Acaryochloris sp. CCMEE 5410: one gene and its partner. The protein of the gene in region 1 binds, or shares a complex with, the protein of each later gene. Links are inferred from orthologs where the notes say so. Each region holds a gene or a part of one and is shown in the gene's direction. Other genes may lie near its edges. The genes, in order: hisF and hisH.

Region 1 (3,319 bases):
GCAGGGGGAATTGCGGGTTGGAATCAAACTGCATCCTTGATTGCCTACAACGTGATTGAACGCAATAACCGTTTAGGCTTTAAAGCGCCAGAAACAGGGGGGATCAAAGTTCATGGGTTTGTAGATGGCCAGATTATTGGCAATGTCCTCCGCGACAATGAGTGCTTTGGCATTTGGGTCGATAACGTCTACCGAGATGCGCGTGTCAGCCGCAATCTTGTATTGGGGAATCAAGGGGCTGGCATTTTCATCGAATTGGGAGGCGGCCCCATTTTAGTGGATAACAATGTGGTTGCTTTTACAGTCCTAGGAGAAGGCATCTATACTCACGATGCCAGCGGGGTCACCATCGCCCACAACTGGTTACAGGCCAACACTCACTTTGGCGTGTATATGCGAACGGTTACCAATCGCCGGTATGCCAAAGCAGATGGGACTTCTGAGCAAGCGGCTACAAGAGGACAGCGGGTTTACGGCAATGTTTTTGTCGATAACTATCGCGGTCATATGAGCTTGCCGTTCCCTTCTGAACCCGAAATAGATAACAAATCTGACTACAATCTGCTGATTAATGGCACCCTATGGCAGTGGGAAGGCCAAGCCCCTCACCGATTTGTCTGGAACCACCGGTCTAAATTTGTGGAACGAGAATCCATTGTTGCCACCCTAGAGAAAGCTTTTTCAACAGGGCAACTTCCCAAGGCAGAACAACCTAATTTCGAGCAGTGGAGCCAGACCCTCGCTTTACCGTTACCTTGGTGGCAGCAGCTAACCGGGAATGACACGAATAGCGTTGCGCCTTTAATTCAGGGGGGGGAGGTTGTGAATGGTGCCATTGTCCAGGGAGCGATTACATTAGGGGTCAATACGCCCAATTTAGAGGTCGCCGATCCAACCGTCGTTCCTCAACTAGCCATTCCCTCCTTGCCCCTTCCCAGTCAAGACTTCTGGGGGACGCCGATCAGTAATGCCCCTCGTTTTCCAGGTCCATTCCAAAACTGGCCCCAAGCAGGTACAGTGCACTGGCCTCTCTGGCCGATAGAATCATCCGAATCAAAAAATAGGGCTGAGTAGCTTAGGATAATACTTGGCCAGGATGTCCACCGAACACTCCTGCCCTATCCCGTTGCAAGAGTATGAGCCATGCTAGCCAAGCGAATTTTGCCTTGTTTAGACGTTAAAGCTGGACGAGTCGTTAAAGGGGTGAATTTCGTCAACCTAAAGGATGCTGGAGATCCGGTTGAACTCGCCCAAATATATAACGAGGCTGGAGCCGATGAGTTAGTGTTCCTAGACATCACCGCCACCCATGAAGATCGCAACATTATCTTTGATGTGGTGTACCGGACTGCCGAAGCCGTCTTTATTCCCCTGACCGTAGGCGGTGGGATCCAATCCTTAGACACGATTAAAAAGCTGTTACGAGCTGGAGCCGATAAAGTCAGCTTAAACTCTTTCGCCGTCCGTAATCCCGACTTTGTAAACCAGGCTAGCGAACGATTTGGTCGGCAATGCATTGTCGTGGCCATAGATGCCCGTAGGCGTGGGGACGGCAATTCCGGCTGGGATGTCTTTGTGCGTGGCGGTCGCGATAACACAGGTTTAGATGCGATTGCATGGGCGAAGGAAATGGAAGAGCGCGGTGCAGGAGAACTCTTAGTCACCAGTATGGATGGTGATGGCACCCAAGCCGGGTATGACCTGGAACTGACTCGCACCATTGCCGAACAAGTCGAGATCCCCGTAATCGCGTCTGGTGGCGCGGGCACCTGTGATCATATTCGGGAAGCCTTGACAGACGGTAAGGCTGAAGCGGCTTTGCTAGCATCCCTACTGCACTACGGGCAGCTCTCTATTGCTGAAATAAAAACTCATTTGCAGGATCACAGAGTTCCGATCCGCCTGTCTTAATTCTTAAATCAAACTGTAAAATCACAGATTTGTGGTGGATTAGTCTTTAATTTTATTAAAATTAGTAAAGTTATGATTATTCTGCTTGTCGGTGCTATTGGACTTGTGATGTGGTCCTTGCAATTAATGAAGACGGCTCACCACTCCAGTGAGAAGTCTCTCATCTTTGCGGGGGTACTCGTCGCTGTGTCTGCAATCGGCCTCGTAGCAGTTTATATGCTAATGGATGGTTGCATGGGATATATAACGGGTGGAGAATCCGTTTCTGCTCAGGTCTCTAACCTGCCCCTTATGGTTGTCTCCCATTTCTCTTCAATCTTTTAAAATCATCTCAGTTCATCATCCAAGTTTCAAGATTTAGGTTAACGAAACATCAACTAGGCTCCTTGACTGCTGCAAATTAGCTTAAATCTTCGGTTCTAAACATTTTCAATTCTATAGCTGCTTAGTCTCAGCTCTTTTCCCTGTAAAAGCACCAAATATTGTTTATGGTGGTTGGTCTTCTTGAGAAGAGGGCTCATAACCGCACTATTTTGAGTGATTAACAACCACAATCAGGAATATCTGAGTACCTCTCCGACCTTGGATTTCTCTGCAAACATCTGCCTTTCCGTAATCCAAATGCTCCTGGCTTGGCCATTAATATCTTGTGTTCCTGAACTAACAAGCCTCAAAGGTAATGCCTGAGAGGATCCCTAGGTAATTCTCATCGTGCATCTTCTGGATCAAGGGAGGTGTTTGATCAAGATCAGCTAAAAATGGGAATACTCTTTTTACTTAATTAGGGCCAAACATTAATATATTTAACAAAATTAAAACAATTACACACGAATTTCAGAAAAGATCTAATACTATCGCTACTTGGTCAAGCCATCTTTTTTATTTGCGCCTTTCTTCTAGGTGAAATAAGCAGTTGATATTGTTTTTATTCTACCAAAAAAGACTAATATTGCAATTTTCTATTATCAGGGATAAACGCATAAAAGCATTACTAGATATTGCTTCTGGAATAATAAAAATTGTATTAACTGATACACTATTCCTTTTTTAAGATTTTAATAATCATTGTTTTTTTTATATGCGTTATCCTAGATAAATCTTGTCTAAACCTTGTCTTTTTTAGGGGGGAAAATGCAAATCTGGAAACTGGTAACCATTGAATTAACGCTAATTTTTGCTTATTGTCTTGTTTTGGTCTTTAACGTCTTTAATTCCAACCAAAATGCCCAATATCCTGTGCAATCAAATATTCAAGTCACTCGACCGAATTAATGCTTCTCAGTACGCGTAAAAGCGCTTATTGATCACCCGTAGATTAAAGTACCCTGCTAGTTTTGATAGCTAGCAGGGGTTTGTTTTATCGTTGAATTGCCAGGCAATAAAAAAGCCAGAAAACACTACCCAGTGG
Region 2 (3,297 bases), on another replicon or contig:
CGGCAGACCAATACTGAGTTCCTGGGGTTCAGGCAGTTGTTTGGGTTGAGGTTGCCAAGAACGGATACCCACTTCCTGGACCCCCAAGGTTTTAGCATCGCCGGTCTTGGAGGAAGCTGACTGCTGATTTTGCCCTCGTTGTTGAGCCATGGCATCTTCTCCCCCCATGCTCAGCACCACCATCAATAGGGTTGTACAAACGAACGTTAATCTAAACATCGTTTTAGCTCTCTTTATGATTAATAACCTAGATCAACGGGGATAGCATCAACTTTTAACGGTTGAGTGAGCTTATTTACCCGTCTCAAGTGACAAATGGATCAGATTTTCCTCAGATATCCTTATTTTAGTGAATATATTTTTGACTTTTTGGTCTAACGTAACCAAATTCAAGACTTAAAATTGTCTTTAGATCTTTACTTCAGACCAGCGCAAGTCAGGATACCCCTCCCTGAAACCCATCGAAGACCCTTTATTCTGGGAAAGAAGACACAAAGGAGCCATAAGACTATGGCTGTGACCATTCATCAGCTACGGACATGGAAAGAACAGGGACGTCCCATCTCAGTCCTGACCGCTTGGGACTTTCCCTTTGCAACGTTATTAGATCAAGCAGGAGTCGATGTCCTATTGGTGGGGGACTCCCTAGCCATGGTCGCATTAGGATATCCCACCACTCTCCCGTTGACCTTGGACGAAATGCTTTACCATGCCCAAGCTGTGACTAGAGGGGTCAACCATGCCCTAGTCATTTGTGATCTACCCTTTCTGAGCTATCAAGAAAGTCCTCAACAGGCCTTGAGAAGTGCTGGGACCTTATTGCAACAGGCAGGCGTAGCCGCCGTCAAACTAGAGGGAGGATATCCAGATATGGCGAAAACCGTTCACTATCTGGTTGAACGAGGAATCCCAGTGATGGGACATGTGGGCTTAACCCCCCAGTCTGTTCATCAGTTCAGCGGCTATCGACGTCAAGGGACCTCCGATGTAGAGGCAGATCGTATTTTACAAGAAGCGATTGCCTTGGAAGCCGCAGGCGCGTTTGCCATTGTTCTGGAGCATATTCCTGCCCACCTAGCCACGAAAATCACCCAAACATTGACCATTCCCACCATTGGCATCGGCGCAGGTCCAGGCTGTGATGGCCAGGTGCTGGTTACAGCCGATATCTTGGGCCTGTCTGCATGGCAACCGCCCTTTGCCAAAGCCTATACCAATTTGCAGGAATCGATTACTGGAGCCGTGCAGCAATTTTGTGATGATGTCCGTCATCACAAATTTCCCCAATAGGGCTGACTCCAAATCCAGTCACCTCGCTGAAACCGAAGAGAAAGCGATAAGGTAATAAAGTAGAGATGTGGCCTAGCTGGGAAAGGAAGGGATGAATGCCTATCATCGCCGTGATTGACTACGATATGGGCAATCTGCATTCAGCCTGCAAAGGACTGCAAGAAGCTGGGGCCCAAACAATTGTCAGCGATCGGCCGGAGGATCTGGTATCAGCGGATGCGGTAGTTCTACCCGGCGTAGGTGCTTTTGATCCAGCGATGCAGCATTTGCGATCGCGCCAGTTGATTCCCGTCATCCAAGACATTCTCGCCAGCGGCAAACCCTTTCTCGGCATTTGCTTAGGGCTACAAATTTTGTTTGAAGGCAGTGAAGAAGGGACTGAAGCTGGATTAGGCATTATTCCCGGTACCGTTAAGCGCTTCCAATCCGAACCCGGCATTACCATTCCCCATATGGGCTGGAACCAACTGGAGTATCAACAACCTGATTTGCCCCTATGGCGTCATTCTCCTGCTCAGCCTTGGGTCTATTTCGTACATTCCTACTATGTTGATCCCGTTGACCCCACTGTTAAAGCCGCCACCGTCACCCACGGCACTCAAACCATTACCGCAGCCATTGCCCGAGATAACCTAATGGCCGTTCAGTTCCACCCCGAAAAATCCTCCACTTTCGGGTTACAAATCCTGGCCAACTTTGTTGAGCAGGTGCAGGCCACCTTGGTGACTCCCGCTGTTTGACCCCCATGAATTACTTAATTGCCGTTCTAGCCGACCGCATCCAAGCAGAAGCCGCCTATACCGACTTAGAAAAAGCAGGCATTCCCCTCACTCAAGTTTCTATATTGGGCAGAGGTTATAAAAGCGCTGATGAATTTGGCTTTATTGATCCCAAAAAGCCCGCCCGCGAACAAGCCCGACGGCTAATGAACTTTTCCATCCCTTTAGGGCTAATTTTTGGATCCACCTTTGAGCTATACACGGGCATCCGCCTTTTTCCTGGGGTGGGAACGGTGATTAATGTCCTTTTAGGCGGACTGCTCGGCGCTTCTTTTGGTGCTTTTGGTGGGTTGTTCTCAGGAGGGCTTGCCGGTTTAACAACGGGCAGTGGCGATGCATTGGTTTATCGCAATCGCCTCAATGCAGGGAAATATATAGTGGTGGTTAAAGGTTCAGAATCCCTGACCCGCAAAGCCACTGATATTCTGCGAGGATATGACCCCGAAAATATCCAAGGCTATATTGAACCACCAGACTGATGGTCAGAATTTACGGTAACCGTCAGATTAAAACCCTACCCGGCTTACAGACCCGCCCCACTACTGCTCGGGTACGGGAAGCCCTATTTAATCGCTGGCAACATTATCTCCAGGGGTGCCATTGGCTCGATCTCTGTGCCGGCAGCGGCTCCATGGGAGCCGAAGCCCTTTGTCGAGAAGCCGCAGTGGTCTATGGCATTGAACAGGCAGGTGAGGCTTGCCGGATTATCCGCCAGAACTGGCAGTCTGTGGCCCGTCCAGCCCAAACCTTTCAAGTTCTGCGGGGAGATGTCGTCAAACGGCTGGCTAAATTGCAAAGTCAGTCTTTTGATCGGATTTACTTTGATCCACCCTATGATGGCGGCTTATATGGAGCAGTACTAGATGCGATCGCAACCCACAATCTCCTCAAAGCCACAGGAGAACTCGCCGTCGAACATCGTCCCCAGCAGCAATTCTCCATTCCCACAACACTCCACATCTGTCATACACGCATCTATGGCAACACAGCCCTGACCTTTTTCCAGGTCACACAACCGACCTAAACAAAATCAGAGAGACGAACCCATCTCTCTGATTTACAGATAACAAATATTGTGGACAGCTCACACAGAGCTGTTTCCTGCGAGGCTTAACAAACTTTATCCAACCTCTTCTCCACGCTTGTATTGTTGCCATGCAGCGACAAATAGTCCAGCTAGAGTCACTGGAACTAGGCCAAGTACAATACCTGCTAACAGAGGTTCTAC

Evidence for each region.
Region 2: the proteins of hisF (region 1) and hisH are in contact, whole or in part, in a crystal structure (PDB 6RU0), measured with the Thermotoga maritima proteins. The link is inferred for Acaryochloris sp. CCMEE 5410 from one-to-one orthologs. Residues at the interface, in WP_004080486.1 of Thermotoga maritima: Met1, Leu2, Ala3, Arg5, Ser40, Glu41, Asp45, Glu46, Ala70, Glu71, Ile73, Asp74, Ile75, Pro76, Phe77, Asp98, Lys99, Ser122, Gln123, Glu161, Thr195, Leu196, Asn247, Arg249, Glu251; in WP_004080484.1 of Thermotoga maritima: Asn15, Arg18, Arg22, Arg117, Leu118, Pro119, His120, Met121, Gly122, Trp123, Asn124, Asn134, Gly135, Tyr136, Tyr138, Val140, Tyr158, Glu180, Lys181, Ser182, Ser183, Lys184, Ile185.

The regions. Positions count from the first base shown.
Region 1 is NZ_AFEJ02000001.1:595,524-598,842, reverse strand. Bases 35-3,027 are described here. They hold hisF (imidazole glycerol phosphate synthase subunit HisF), read left to right. Parts: upstream 35-1,143; coding sequence 1,144-1,911; downstream 1,912-3,027. Other genes in these bases: ON05_RS02625 (right-handed parallel beta-helix repeat-containing protein), read left to right, coding at 35-1,074. In the rest of the region: more of ON05_RS02625, read left to right, coding at 1-34; bacteriohopanetetrol glucosamine biosynthesis glycosyltransferase HpnI, read right to left, coding at 3,309-3,319.
Region 2 is NZ_AFEJ02000002.1:1,936,235-1,939,531, forward strand. Bases 237-3,207 are described here. They hold hisH (imidazole glycerol phosphate synthase subunit HisH), read left to right. Parts: upstream 237-1,385; coding sequence 1,386-2,030; downstream 2,031-3,207. Other genes in these bases: panB (3-methyl-2-oxobutanoate hydroxymethyltransferase), read left to right, coding at 511-1,290; ON05_RS29740 (hypothetical protein), read left to right, coding at 2,036-2,548; rsmD (16S rRNA (guanine(966)-N(2))-methyltransferase RsmD), read left to right, coding at 2,548-3,093; petG (cytochrome b6-f complex subunit V), read right to left, coding at 3,190-3,207. Also shown: ON05_RS29725 (hypothetical protein), read right to left, coding at 1-219; more of petG, read right to left, coding at 3,208-3,297. UniProt on the Escherichia coli protein: IGPS catalyzes the conversion of PRFAR and glutamine to IGP, AICAR and glutamate. The HisH subunit catalyzes the hydrolysis of glutamine to glutamate and ammonia as part of the synthesis of IGP and AICAR.